One region of the Streptomyces sp. HUAS TT7 genome, then DNA from elsewhere that is predicted to be linked to it. Evidence: riboswitches for the same ligand, from Rfam matches in the RefSeq annotation. Region 1 holds a riboswitch; each other region holds the start of a gene.
The links. Region 1 has a riboswitch for S-adenosylmethionine ahead of ACSHXC_RS28220 (aminotransferase class V-fold PLP-dependent enzyme). Riboswitches for the same ligand answer to the same signal wherever they lie in the genome.
Positions count from the first base shown of each region.

Region 2: another riboswitch for S-adenosylmethionine. It lies ahead of thrC (threonine synthase); the one in region 1 lies ahead of ACSHXC_RS28220 (aminotransferase class V-fold PLP-dependent enzyme).
Region 3: another riboswitch for S-adenosylmethionine. It lies ahead of ACSHXC_RS35385 (putative leader peptide); the one in region 1 lies ahead of ACSHXC_RS28220 (aminotransferase class V-fold PLP-dependent enzyme).

Region 1 covers NZ_CP196175.1:6,273,034-6,277,527, forward strand. Annotated here, with positions in the region: gene qcrB (cytochrome bc1 complex cytochrome b subunit) at 1-744, shown strand, start outside; gene trpD (anthranilate phosphoribosyltransferase) at 930-1,994, shown strand; SAM riboswitch class IV at 2,131-2,248, shown strand; gene ACSHXC_RS28220 (aminotransferase class V-fold PLP-dependent enzyme) at 2,496-3,887, shown strand; gene ACSHXC_RS28225 (Lrp/AsnC family transcriptional regulator) at 4,152-4,433, opposite strand; gene ACSHXC_RS28230 (rhomboid family intramembrane serine protease) at 4,430-4,494, opposite strand, start outside.
Region 2 covers NZ_CP196175.1:3,959,714-3,964,207, forward strand. Annotated here, with positions in the region: gene ACSHXC_RS17820 (cold-shock protein) at 1-169, opposite strand, end outside; gene ACSHXC_RS17825 (MoaD/ThiS family protein) at 593-868, opposite strand; gene thrC (threonine synthase) at 930-2,228, opposite strand; SAM riboswitch class I at 2,246-2,401, opposite strand; gene ACSHXC_RS17835 (glucosyl-3-phosphoglycerate synthase) at 2,538-3,503, shown strand; gene ACSHXC_RS17840 (alpha,alpha-trehalose-phosphate synthase (UDP-forming)) at 3,578-4,494, shown strand, end outside.
Region 3 covers NZ_CP196175.1:7,798,261-7,802,754, forward strand. Annotated here, with positions in the region: gene ACSHXC_RS35370 (cytochrome P450 family protein) at 1-766, shown strand, start outside; gene ACSHXC_RS35375 (L-tyrosine/L-tryptophan isonitrile synthase family protein) at 896-1,831, shown strand; gene ACSHXC_RS35380 (hypothetical protein) at 1,992-2,795, opposite strand; gene ACSHXC_RS35385 (putative leader peptide) at 2,947-3,012, opposite strand; SAM riboswitch class IV at 3,049-3,193, opposite strand; gene ACSHXC_RS35390 (hypothetical protein) at 3,350-3,484, shown strand; gene ACSHXC_RS35395 (putative leader peptide) at 3,777-3,899, shown strand; gene ACSHXC_RS35400 (LLM class flavin-dependent oxidoreductase) at 3,972-4,494, shown strand, end outside.

The DNA.
Region 1 (4,494 bases):
CGTCCGGACCAGGTGTCCACCGGCGCCCAGCCCGACTGGTACATGGGCTTCTCCGAAGGCCTCATCCGTGTGATGCCGGGCTGGGAGATCAACCTGTGGGGCCACACGCTCGTCCTGGGTGTGTTCATTCCGCTGGTGATCTTCCCGCTGGTCCTGGCGACCATCGCGGTGTACCCGTTCATCGAGTCCTGGATCACCGGCGACAAGCGCGAGCACCACATCGCGGACCGGCCGCGCAACGCGCCGACCCGTACCGCGTTCGGTGTCGCGTGGATCACCTGGTACATGGTGCTGCTCATCGGTGGTGGAAACGACCTCTGGGCGACCCACTTCCACCTCTCGATCAACGTCATCACCTGGTTCGTGCGGATCGCGTTCTTCGTGGCCCCGGTCCTCGCGTTCGTCGCCACCAAGCGGATCTGCCTGGGTCTGCAGCGCCGCGACGCCGAGAAGGTGCTGCACGGACGCGAGTCCGGCATCATCAAGCGGCTGCCGCACGGTGAGTTCATCGAGGTCCACGAGCCGCTGGACGCCAATGCGCGCTACAAGCTCACGGCGCACGAGCAGTACAAGCCGGCCGAGATCGGCCCGACGGTCGACGAGAACGGTGTCGCCCGCAAGATCTCGCGGACGCAGAAGCTGCGCGCCAAGCTCAGCAAGGGCTACTTCGGCGAGGGGAACCAGATCCCCAAGCCGACGGCCGAGGAGTACGAAGAGATCACGAGCGGCCACGGCCACCACTGATCTCTGCTTGACCTGACGGTCGCCACAACCGAGGCTCCGGCCCGGCCCCTTCACGGGTGCCGGGCCGGGGTCTTTTGCGTACGCGGCCTTTCGCACGTCCGCACTGCGGGCACGGGCGCGGGGTGCCCCGCCCCTGTCGATAGGCTTGCGGGCGGTATCCAGTCCCCTGACCACCAGGAGCGAGCATGAGCGCTGTTCCCCCCACCGGAGGCGACACCGTGGCGGCCCACTCCTGGCCGGGCGTCCTGGACGCGCTCCTGAGCGGCACCGACCAGAGCGCCGACGTGACCGCCTGGGCGATGGACAGGATCATGCGGGGCGAGGCCACCGACGCCCAGATCGCCGCCTTCGCGGTGGCCCTGCGCGCCAAGGGCGAGACCGTCGCCGAGATCACCGGCCTGGTGCGCACCATGTACGAGCACGCCAACCTCATCGAGGTGCCGGGCCCCAGCGTGGACATCGTCGGCACCGGCGGCGACAACGCCAAGACCGTCAACATCTCCACCATGTCGGCGATCGTGGTGGCCGGCACCGGCGCCAAGGTCGTCAAGCACGGCAACCGGGCCGCCTCCTCGGCCAGTGGCGCCTCCGACGTACTGGAGAAGCTCGGCGTAAACCTCGACCTCACCCCGCAGCGGGTCGTCGAGGTCGCGGAGGAGGCCGGCATCACATTCTGCTTCGCCGTGAAGTTCCACCCGGCGCTGCGCTACGTCGCCGCGGCCCGCCGCGAGATGGGCATCCGCACCACGTTCAACTTCCTCGGCCCGCTGACCAATCCGGCCCGGGTACGGGCCCAGGCGACCGGGGTCGCGGACGCGCGGATGGCGCCCATCGTGGCGGGCGTGCTCGCCGAACGCGGCTCCTCCGCGCTGGTCTTCCGCGGCGACGACGGCCTCGACGAGCTGACCACCACCGGTACGTCCCGGGTGTGGGTGGTGCGCGACGGCCATGTGCGCGAGGAGGCCTTCGACCCGCGGGACGTCGGCATCGAGACGGTGCCCATCGAGGCGCTGCGCGGCGCGGACTCCTCGTACAACGCCGATGTCGCCCGCCGCCTCCTCGCGGGCGAGCGCGGGCCGGTGCGGGACGCGGTGCTGCTCAACTCGGCGGCGGCCCTGGTCGCCCTCGAACCGGGGCAGGGCCCGCTCGCGGGGCAGCTCGGCGCCGCGATGGCCCGGGCCGCCGAGGCCATCGACTCGGGGTCGGCCCGGCGCGCCCTGCAGCGGTGGGTCGCGGCCAGCAACGCCTGAGCCGTACGTCCCGGTCCGTAAGTCCTGAGCCGTACGGAGCCGTACGTCCTTTCCGTACGGGATGTGACGCAAGGCGCAGTCCAGATCGCGGACTGTGCCTTGCGCACGCCGGGACCTGTGGCAGGATGCTGTTCAAGGTCATGAGTGACAGCGATTTAGGCCCCGGCTCGCTGTCCGGCAACCCTCCGTCCGTGGCGGGGTGCCCCGGGTGAAGACCAGGTCGTAGGCAGCAAGGCCTACGGCAAGCGCGGACCCCTGGACATCGCGTGATGTCACAGCCCTGGGGTCCTGGTCCTCAAGGGAGCAGTCTCGTGAGCAAGCGAATGCGATAGGGCGTACCGCCCCTTCTTCACACCCTCCGCGCACCCTTCTTCGGGCTGCGTGTTCGAGGTCAACACCCGTACACGGCAAGGCAGTCGAACCCTCTCGCTCGATGCAGGGTCGCGCCGCCGTACCCGGGATCCGAAGTCAACTCGCCTTTTCCTGCCGGGAGATACCGCCATGTCCGCACGCCCTGCCGCCACCGTCACCGCTTCCGCCGCCGTCGAGTCCGCCGACCCCTGCTGTGCGGCGCCGCTGCCGGTGCTCGGCCACGATGTCACCGTGCCGCTGGTCACCGGTGGCGAGGTGACCTACGCCGCCCTCGACTACGCGGCGAGCGCGCCCGCCCTCCAGCGGGTCTGGGACGACGTCGCCGCGTACGCCCCCTACTACGGCAGCGTGCACCGCGGGGCCGGCTACCTCTCGCAGCTCTCCACCGACCTGTTCGAGAACAGCCGCGAGACGGTGGCCGAGTTCCTCGACTGCCGCCCCGGCGACCAAGTCGTGTTCACCCGCTCCACCACGGACTCGCTGAATCTGCTCGCCCAGGTGATCCCGGCGAACTGCGAGGTCTTCGTCTTCGAGACCGAGCACCACGCCTCGCTGCTGCCGTGGCGCGACGCCCGCGTGACGTACCTGAACGCGCCGCGCACCCCGCAGCAGGCCGTCGAGACCCTGGAGCGCGCGCTCGCCGACCGCGACCCCTACGGCCCGGCGCTCGTGTGCGTCACCGGCGCGTCCAACGTCACCGGTGAGCTGTGGCCGGTGAGGGAACTCGCCGCCGCGGCGCACGCCCACGGCGCCCGCATCGTCCTCGACGCCGCCCAGCTCGCGCCCCATCACCCCGTCTCCGTACGGGAGTTGGACGTCGACTGGATCGCCTTCTCCGGGCACAAGCTGTACGCGCCGTTCGGCTCGGGCGTGCTCGCCGGGCGCGCGGACTGGCTCCAGGAGTCCGAGCCGTACCTGGCCGGCGGCGGCGCCTCCAAGAAGGTCGCGCGGCGCGCCGACGGCGGCGTGGACGTCGAGTGGCACACCACGGCCGCCCGCCACGAGGCCGGGTCGCCCAACGTCATCGGCGTCTACTCCATCGCCTCCGCCTGCAAGGCGCTGACCGAGGCCGGCTTCGACTCGCTGGTCGAGCGGGAGCGGCACCTGATCGCGAAGGTGCGGGCCGGCCTGGCGGAGGTGCCCGAGGTGCGGGTCCTGTCCCTGTTCGGCGACGACGCGCCCCGGGTCGGCGTCATCTCGTTCGTCGTCGACGGCTGGAACAGCTCGCACTTCGCGGCGGCGCTGTCCGCGGAGTACGGGATCGGGGTGCGCGACGGCCTCTTCTGCGCCCACCCGCTGGTGCGCACCCTGCTCGGCAGCGACCCGCAGGACCCGGGCGAGTGCGGGGCGCCCGAGGCGGAGCCGGGAGAGCGCTCGCTCAACGCGATCCGGGTCAGCTTCGGGGCGGGTACCCCGGACGAGCACGTCGACCGCTTCGTGCGGGCGGTACGGGAGCTGGTCACCCAGGGGGCGAAGTGGCAGTACCGCACGGAGGCCGGGCGCTGCGTCCCGGCGGTGTAAACCCCGCCGGGCCACGCCTACCGGGGGCTGTCGCCCCCGGAATCCCCGGGGCTCCGCCCCGGACCTCGTTCGTGCCTTAAGGGCGCTCGTCCTCAATCTCCCCCAAGGCCTTAAGGGCCAGGGGGGACCCCCATGACAGGCTGGGTATGCCCGTACCGCACTCTGCCAGGGGCGCGGGGAACTGCGCGACCAGCCGGCCACGGTCCGCAGCCGAACGACGTCGGGAGCGGGGGTTCGGGGGCGCAGCCCCCGAGCAAAAGGGGGTTACGAGTCCAGGCCGATCGCGAAGGCCGCCTCCAGGTCGTGCTGGGAATACGTGCGGAACGCGACATGCGTATCCGTGCCCTCGACCCCCGGGATCTTGCTGATGCTGCCCGGGATGATGTCCGCGAGGTCGTCGTGGCGGGCCACCCTGACCAGCGCGATCAAGTCGTACGTACCCGTCACCGAGTACACCTCGCTGACGCTGTCGAGCGCCGCGATGGACTCCGCGATCTCGGGAATCCGGTCCACGCTGGTCTTGATGAGCACGATCGCGGTGATCACGGCTGGCTTTCTCCCTCGGTGGCGGCCGGACCCGCGGGCTTCACGGGCTTTCGGCGTTTCA
Region 2 (4,494 bases), 2.3 Mb from region 1:
CCTTCTGGCCCTGCGAGATCTCGAACTCGACTCGCTGACCTTCTTCAAGGGTGCGGTAACCGTCCATCTGGATCGCGCTGTAGTGGACGAAAACATCCGCACCACCGTCGACCGCGATGAAGCCGTACCCCTTCTCCGCGTTGAACCACTTGACGGTGCCCTGAGCCATGCCTAACTCCCCTATTACTGGCCCTTGCACGGGACCACACTTCGCGGACCCGGGTCAGACCTCCACCCTCCGACAGGAGAGGGTGTGCGCCGGAACGCGTCGACCGCGGCTGAATGTATCTGCCCAACTGCCCTCTGCAACAGGTCAATCGGACGAGAATTCCGGGCACGCGCCGAGAGCGGAATGCCGTGAATTCAACATTCCGGGGCAAGTCGGGCCGGGCAAAGCGCACTTAAGGCACAAAGGACACACACACTTTGACCTCATGTTGTCGCGTTCTCATATGCACTTGGCACTCGAAGCGAAGGCGCTTCCCCAACTGTACCCCGCTCAACCATGCTGAATTGCCCCCTCCGCTTCTCGTGCGGAGAGGGCAACTCTGGGTTCAACTGTGGGTACGGATTTAGTTACGTGCGCCGGCGGTCAGCCGCCCGCGACCGCCGGGATGATCGAGACGCCGGCGCCCTCCGGGGTGGCCGTCTGCAGGCCCTGCTCGAAGCGCACGTCGTCGTCGTTGACGTACACGTTGACGAAGCGGCGCAGTTTGCCCTGGTCGTCCAGGACGCGCGCGGCGATGCCGGTGTGGTTCTTCTCCAGGTCGGCGATGACCTCGGCGAGGGTGGCGCCCTCGGCGGCGACCTCGGCCCGGCCGCCGGTGTAGGTGCGGAGAATCGTGGGGATGCGGACGTTCACGCTCATGGTTCGGTGCTCCTCTTCGTTCAGCAGTGGCTCAGCGGGCTGGGCCCCGTCCGGCAGCGGCTCAGTGGGCGAGGCCGGCTTCTCGGAAGGCGTCCAGGCTCGGGCGGATGGTCGCGGTCGCCTGGGACGTGGCGGCCACCGCGTCCAGGGTCTTGAGCCCGTCACCGGTGTTGAGCACGACCGTGGTGAGCGACGGGTCGATCAGACCGGCCTCGATGAGCTTCTTGGTGACGCCCACCGTCACGCCACCCGCGGTCTCCGCGAAGATGCCCTCGGTCCGGGCGAGGAGCTTGATCGCGTCGACGATCTGCCCGTCGTTCACGTCCTCCACCGCACCGCCCGTACGGCGCGCGATGTCCAGGACGTACGGGCCGTCCGCCGGGTTGCCGATCGCGAGCGACTTGGCGATGGTGTCCGGCTTCTGGGGGCGTACGACGTCGTGACCGGCCTTGAAGGCGGTCGACACCGGGGAGCAGCCCTCGGCCTGCGCGCCGAAGATCTTGTACGGCTTGTCCTCGACGAGGCCGAGCTTGATGAGCTCCTGGAGGCCCTTGTCGATCTTGGTGAGCTGGGAGCCCGAGGCGATCGGGATGACCAGTTGGTCCGGCAGCCGCCAGCCGAGCTGCTCGCAGATCTCGTACGCCAGCGTCTTGGAGCCCTCGCCGTAGTACGGCCGCAGGTTGACGTTGACGAAGCCCCAGCCCTCGCCCAGCGGGTCGCCGATGAGCTCGGAGCAGAAGCGGTTCACGTCGTCGTAGTTGCCCTCGATGCCGACGAGCTCGCCGCCGTACACCGCGGCCATGACGACCTTGCCCTGCTCCAGGTCGTGCGGGATGAACACGCAGGAGCGGAAGCCGGCCCGCGCGGCGGCGGCGCCGACCGCGCCCGCGAGGTTTCCGGTGGAGGAGCAGGAGAGCGTGGTGAAGCCGAAGGCGCGCGCGGCCTCCAGGGCCTGGGCGACGACGCGGTCCTTGAAGGAGTGCGTCGGGTTGCCGGAGTCGTCCTTGACGAACAGCTTGCCGGGCTCGACGCCCAGCTCGCGCGCCAGGTTCTCGGCCTTGACGAGCTTGGTGAAGCCGGGGTTCAGGTTCGGCTTGTCGGCGACGTCGGCGGGGACGGGCAGCAGCGGCGCGTAACGCCAGATGTTCTCGGGGCCCGCCTCGATCTGCTTGCGCAGCGCCTCGGGGTCGCCGAGCGGCAGGTCATAAGCCACTTCGAGCGGTCCGAAACACAGTTCGCAGGCGAAGATCGGGCCAAGTTCGAAACGCTGGCCGCACTCGCGGCAGGAAAGCCCGGACGCCGGACCGAGATCAACGGCATTGTCGGCAGCGGTACGGTTTTCGACAGTCTGTGCAGACATGGAGGGGAGGCCCTTTCTCCTCATCTTCCTCATGGCGAACATCGCCATGAGACGGATTTGGCACCTTCCCTAGCCGGTGGCCTCGTGTCTTGGATCGTGGAGATCGACGAGAACCGACTGGAGGGTTGCCGGGGCTTCAACGGGCCGTTTCCCTCTGCCCCTCTGGATGAGCGGTATTCGATTGTCAGCGTGACGACGACCCCCGACATGCGACGGTCATCCGCGTTGTTCAAGACTGTAACCGAAGGCCGGGACGGTTGAGATAGTCGTCCGAACCGCGAGATGGATCACATGAGGAGGCCAGGAACCGTGCTGGAAGAGGTGGAGCGCTGGCTGAGCAGGCGTTCCTGGTCCGCGACGGAGCGGCCGATCGAGCGGATCCTGGCCGCGAAACAGCGCACGGGTACGACCGTCAGTGTCGTACTGCCCGCCCTCGACGAGGAGGCCACCGTCGGTGACATCGTGGCCGCGATCCGGCGCGGGCTGATGACCGATTCGGTGCCCCTGGTCGACGAGCTCGTGGTGATCGACTCCGGGTCCGGCGACCGTACGGCCGAGGTCGCGGCGGAGGCCGGCGCCCGGGTCGTCCACCGGGACTCGATCCTGCCGCGCATACCCGCGCTGCCCGGCAAGGGCGAGGTGCTGTGGCGCTCGCTGCTCGTGACCAGCGGCGACATCGTGTGCTTCATCGACGCGGACCTGAAGGACTTCGACGCGGGGTTCGTCTCCGGGATCGTCGGGCCGCTCCTGACCGACCCGGACGTGGACTTCGTCAAGGCGATGTACGACCGCCCCTTCGGCGAGGACCGCCCCTTGGGGGAGACGGCGGGCCAGGGGGGCCGGGTCACCGAGCTGGTGGCGCGGCCGCTGCTCAATCTCCACTGGCCCCAACTGGCCGGAATCGTCCAGCCGTTGGGGGGCGAGTACGCGGCGAGGCGCTCGCTCCTGGAGCGGCTTCCGTTCCCCGTCGGGTACGGGGTGGAGCTCGCGCTGCTCGTCGACTCGCTGCATACGGTGGGGCTCGACGCGCTGGCGCAGGTCGACGTGGGCGTACGCAAGCACCGCCACCAGGACGGGCAGGCGCTCGGCAGGATGGCCGCCACGATCTACCGCACCGCGCAGCTGAGGCTGTCCCGTGGCCATCTCGTACGGCCGGAGCTGACCCAGTTCGAGCGCGGTGAGCACGGCTTCGTGCCGCATACGTACGCCGTGGACACGGAGGAGCGGCCGCCCATGCGGGACATCGAGGAATACGCGGTGCACCGGGCGGCGTAGGACGGCCGGATCCCGCTCCCGGGGGCGGGCGTACGCGTGTTTGAGGGGTTGCGGGGCGGGCTAGGTTCCGCAACATGGTCACCGCGCACGCCACCCCCAGGGCCCAGGTACTCGTCGCGTCGAATCGCGGCCCCGTCTCGTACGCGCTGAAGGAGGACGGGTCCCTCGAATCCAGGCGGGGCGGGGGCGGGCTCGTCTCCGGGCTGAGCGCGATCGGCTCCGACGTGGAGTCGGTGTGGGTGTGCGCGGCGCTCGGCGACGGTGACCGCGAGGCGGTGCGGCGCGGCGTGGGTGAGACGGGCGCCCGGATGCTGGACATCGACCCGGCCGTCTTCTCCGACGCGTACAACGGCATCGCGAACTCGGTGCTGTGGTTCGTCCAGCACATGCTGTACCAGACGCCGTTCGAGCCGGTCTTCGACGCGGAGTTCCGGCGGCAGTGGGCGTCGTACGAGGCGTACAACCGCGCCTTCGCCGAGGCGCTGGCGGCGGAGGCGGCGGACGGGGCGCGCGTCCTGGTGCAGGACTACCACCTGGCCCTGGTGCCGGGGATGCTCCGCTCGCTCCGCCCCGATCTGCGCATCGCCCACTTCTCGCACACGCCGTGGGCGCCGGTGGACTACTTCCGGATGCTCCCGGACGACATCGCGCGGCAGTTGCTGCGGGGGATGCTGGGGGCGGACCGGCTGGGGTTCCTCACCTGGCGGTGGGCCTCCGCGTTCGCGGGGTCGGTCTCGGGGGTGCTGGGGGCGGAGGAGGGGGAGGTGGTCGGCTCGCCCGGCGGGGAGGGGCGGGTTTTCTTCCGGCATGGGGCGAGTGGGGAACGCGCTGCCCGCGAGACCGACCTCGCCGTGCATCCGCTCGGCGCGGACGGCGACTTCCTGCGGCGGCGTGCGCACGAGGCCGATGTCGAGGAGCGCATGGCCGCTCTGCGCGAGCAGGTCGGGGAGGGCCGCCGGACCATCGTGCGGGTCGACCGCACCGAGCTGTC
Region 3 (4,494 bases), 1.5 Mb from region 1:
CGAAGTCATCGGCCTGCCACTGGAGTTGGCGACCCGCTTCGACCGTGACTGGGGCAAGGTGGTCCAGCCCGTCGGTCCCACCGACCCCGGACGACCGTTGTACGAGGCGCGGCTGCACGGCCTGCAGAGCTACATCGCCGAGGTCGTCGCCCACAAGCGCGAGCACGGGGACGACGACCTGCTCAGCCGCCTCGTCGTGGCTCGCGACCGCCGCGAACTGGCGCAGGAGGAACTGGACTCCATGATTTTCCAGCTCCTCGTCGCTGGACAGGAGCCGGTCACCAACCAGATCACCACCGCCCTGATCGCCCTCTTCCGCAACCCGGCCCAGCTCACCCGCCTCCGCGAGGACCCGTCCCTCCTGCCCCGCGCGGTCGAGGAACTCCTGCGCTATGACAGCGCCTTCGAACTCGCGACCTGGCGCTTCCTCGCCGAGGACGACGACCTGTACGGCACCCGCGTCCCGGCCGGCGACTCGGTGATCGTCTCCCTGTGTGCCGCCAACCGCGACCCGCGCCGCTTCCCCGACCCCGACATCCTCGACCTGGAGCGCACTCCCAACCCTCACCTCGCCTTCGGCCACGGCATCCACTTCTGCCCCGGAGCCGCCCTCGCCCGCACGGAACTCCAGATCGCCCTCGGCACCCTGCTGACCCGCCTTCCGGGCCTCCACCTGACCATCCCGGACGAGGACATCGAGTGGATCCCGGCCGTCCTGGGCCGCGGCACCAACCGTCTGCCGGTCGGCTACGACCGCCGCGGCTGACACCCACTGCCCGTCTCGGCACGGGCAGCCCCCACACCCCTGCCTGATCCCCCCCCGCCCGAACGGCGCCCGGGCCCCTCCCGCCACGGCGCCGTCCCGCCATGCCCGCGTCCCCTCCGGAGGAACGACATGACGCTGCTGACGACAGCCCCCGGCGCCCTCCCCACGACCCTCGGCGCCTCCATCCTGAACCTGCTGCTGCCTCACCACCGAAGTACGGACAACACCCGCGTGAGAGCGGAGGCGTTCCCTCACCAACTCCGGCAGATCGCCGCGTACATACGCGAAGGCGCCCCCATCGTCTTCACGCTTCCGGGCTTCCCCTGCAAGTCCCCCAACCCGGCGAAGGTCCTGGGCCACCTCCCCGACCAGGGAGAACTCCTTTCTCTCCGCTTCTTGGACACCCTGTGTGGCGAGATCCAGCGCATCTATCCACCCGGCGCGCACGTGGTCATCTGCTCGGACGGCCACATCTTCGGCGATCTGATCCGAGTCCCGGACGCGCACATCGACGCGTACGCCGACGGACTCCGCCGAGTCATAGCCGACCTGGGCCTCAGCCGCCTGTCGGTGTTCGACCTCCGCGATGTACTCGGCGACCTCCCGCACCACACGAAACGCGCCCACGTCCACGAGCGGTACGCACCCACGGCCGAGGCCCTGCGCGCCGAGGTGCGTACGGACGAGAACACCCTCGCCCTCTACCGGGGCATCACCCGCTTCCTGGTCGAAGACACGGCCGGCTTCACCGGCACCCGCTCCGCCCTCCAACGCGAGTGCCGCCGGCGTGCCTACGGCGTCATCCAGCGCAGCCGCGCCTGGGGCGACCTGATCGCCGAGCGCCACCCCCGCTGCGTGCGCCTGTCCATCCACCCCCAACCGGTAGGCGCCCCCAAGTTCGGCATCCGTCTCCTCGACGCCCCCGACGCCTGGACGACCCCCTGGCACTCGGCGGCCCTGCGCCGCACCGACGGCACATGGACCCTCATGCCCCGCACCGAGGCAGCCCGTCTCGGCCGCCTGGTCCTGCGGGAGGACAGGCCCAGCCATTTCCAGCAGGGCTGATCACCGGACAGACCCACATCTGCCCTCACTCATGGTGGTCGTTCCTCTCGGCTCGAAGACGAAGGCGGCGCCCTGGCAGAGCGGCCCGAGAGGAAGACAGGGGGAGATCCGGCCACGACGCCCCCGGGGAAACCAAACCGGTCACCGTCCGGTCATCCGGTCAATGCCGCTCCCTGCCCAGCGTGTTCGATGGCAACACCGTCTTGATCGCGTTCCGGAAAGCGGGACGGTCGCCGAGCCGTCGCACATAGTCCCCGAGCCTGGGGGGTGCACACCTCAGCTCGTCCCGGTCGAGGTGGACGAGCGCCACCCACAGGTCCACGTCCGCGGCTGTCAACTCCGTTCCCAGCGCGCAGGGATGGCGGGCGAGGCTGCGGTCGAGGAGGGCCAGTGCCGCCTGTCGCGCCGAGGACGGCGCGGCCGGAGTGACGTCCCGGTCCAGCAGGGTGCGCAAGGCTTCGATGTCCGCGACGAGGTGCGGCGGCCGGAGAGCGGCGTGCCGGGCGCCTTCCTCACCGGCGAGGGGGCCCGCCAGGTCGCGGAGGATGTCGGGGGTGTGGTTGCTGACGATCCGTCCGCTCCAGCGGTCGCGCAGCGCGGGCGCTGTCAGGGGTCCGTCGAAGTGGTAGACCGTGGTCTCGTACGCGCGGTGCAGCTCGGCGTAGCCGTCGGGGGTCGCGGCAAGGGAGGTCAGGAGTGTCGTGGCGACCGACTCGCGCAGACCGAGCAGGTCGAGGGTGATCGAGATGCGCAGCGACCTGGGACAACTCCCGCACAGAAACAGGTCGTAGCGCCGGGGCGCGGGATAGAAGCCGCCGGCCGCGCCGACGCCGATCCGGCTGCGGAAACGACGAGGGTGGGGGACCGTCGTGATCGTGCCGGGGCGCGGAAGCGAAGCGGGCGCCGGCGACTGACATCCGGTGGAGGCGGCGGTGCGGGACATGCGGGAAACGGTCTCGGGCATGACTCTCCCTGGGAATGAGATGCCACTGCGGCTTGGTGGCGTCAGCGGCTGGATGCGGGGGCGGCTGCGTCGGTCGGTGATCGTCCGCATCGCGCGGAATCGGCGGACCAGACGCGGGTCGATGACGGATCAGACGCAGATCCGTCGCGGATCAGTAAGCGCTGGAGACGCGCTGGAGATCGATGTGCAGGCGCCTGGTCAAGCCGCTCCTGGGCATGTCCACCCGTCTCACCTCCGGGGCTCGCGAGACGCGAGACCACGCTTGCCCCGCCGGTGCCGACGGGACCCGGTCGTCACCCGGGGCACCCCGTCGCGGCGGAAGGGTTGCCTGTCAGCGGGCCGGGGCCGATGACCACTGGAGCGGGCGAACCGCGGTGTGGGCGCTGACAATCGTGACCGTCCACGTCAGTCTGAGCGGGCTTCGTTACGCCGTCAAGAAGCTTGGGCGAGCGGTCTCATCTGGTGGTCCGCAGCGTTGACATTCCCCTCGGTGCCTGGCTACCGTCCGCGGACGACGTGCGGCCCCCGGGCCCGGAGAAGTGACGGTGACAGTGATGCGCGCAGCTGACGGGACGGCCGCTCGGCGGCACCCCGGCCGCATCCCGCTGTGCACGGACCGTGCCGTCGACCTGCTGCGCGTCAGCAGCGCGCTGTGTACGGCCATGAGCAGCGCCCTCCGCCGAGGCTGACGCTCCCCGCGCCTGTGCCCACCGCTGTCGCGATGCGGCAGCTTGGGCTCGACAGTCCCTTTGGGCTCACGGCCACCCGCCCACCCACATCACCGCAGGATTTCCGCCGCTCCCGGGCAAGGACCCCGTCGGCCGTGACGGAACAAGAGCGTGACGGAACACAAGAGGTCGAACTCCGGGAAGGAAAGGCGTAGTTGTGGTGTTGGGCCTGCTGAAGAGCGCGCGGCGCCCTGCCGGGGAGCCGTCCGCGCCGGGTCGGCAAGGACCCCGGGTCCACCGGGCGGAAAGGGCGGTGAGCAGGGTGCTTTCGTCCCGTCGCCGTGTCGCCGATCCGGTGCCGCCCCGCCGTCTGCACCTGTACTCCCGGCATCACATCGACCTGCTGCGCGTCGCCGGCGCGCTCTGTCGCCCCTGACGTTCCCTCGCGACCGCGCCCCTCGCACGGGGCCGGGTTCCTCGTACGGATCTTCAGGAAGGCATCACCGCCGTGACCTCATCACCCTCTCCTCTGCACCTCGCTGTCGCTCTCGACGGCACCGGCTGGCATCCGGCGTCCTGGCGGGAGCCGGTGGCCCGTCCCCGCGATCTGCTCACCGCCGGGTACTGGGCCGGCCTCGTCGCGGAGGCCGAACACGGACTGCTCGACCTCGTGACCATCGAGGACGGTCTGGGGCTCCAGTCGTCGCAGCTCACCGAGCCCGATGACCGTACCGACCAGGTGCGCGGCCGCCTCGACGCCGTCCTCATCGCCGCCCGCGTCGCGCCGCTGACCCGGCACATCGGTGTGGTGCCGTCCGTGGTGACCACGCACACCGAGCCGTTCCACATCTCGAAGGCGATCGCCACGCTCGACTACGTGAGTTCGGGCCGCGCCGGCGTACGCGTGCAGATCGACGCGCGCCCCAACGAGGCCGCGCACTTCGGGCGCCGGACCATCCCCCCGCTGCCCGCCGGAGGCTACAACACCCCTGCCGGGCAGGACGCGGTGCGCCCGCACTTCGACGAGGCGG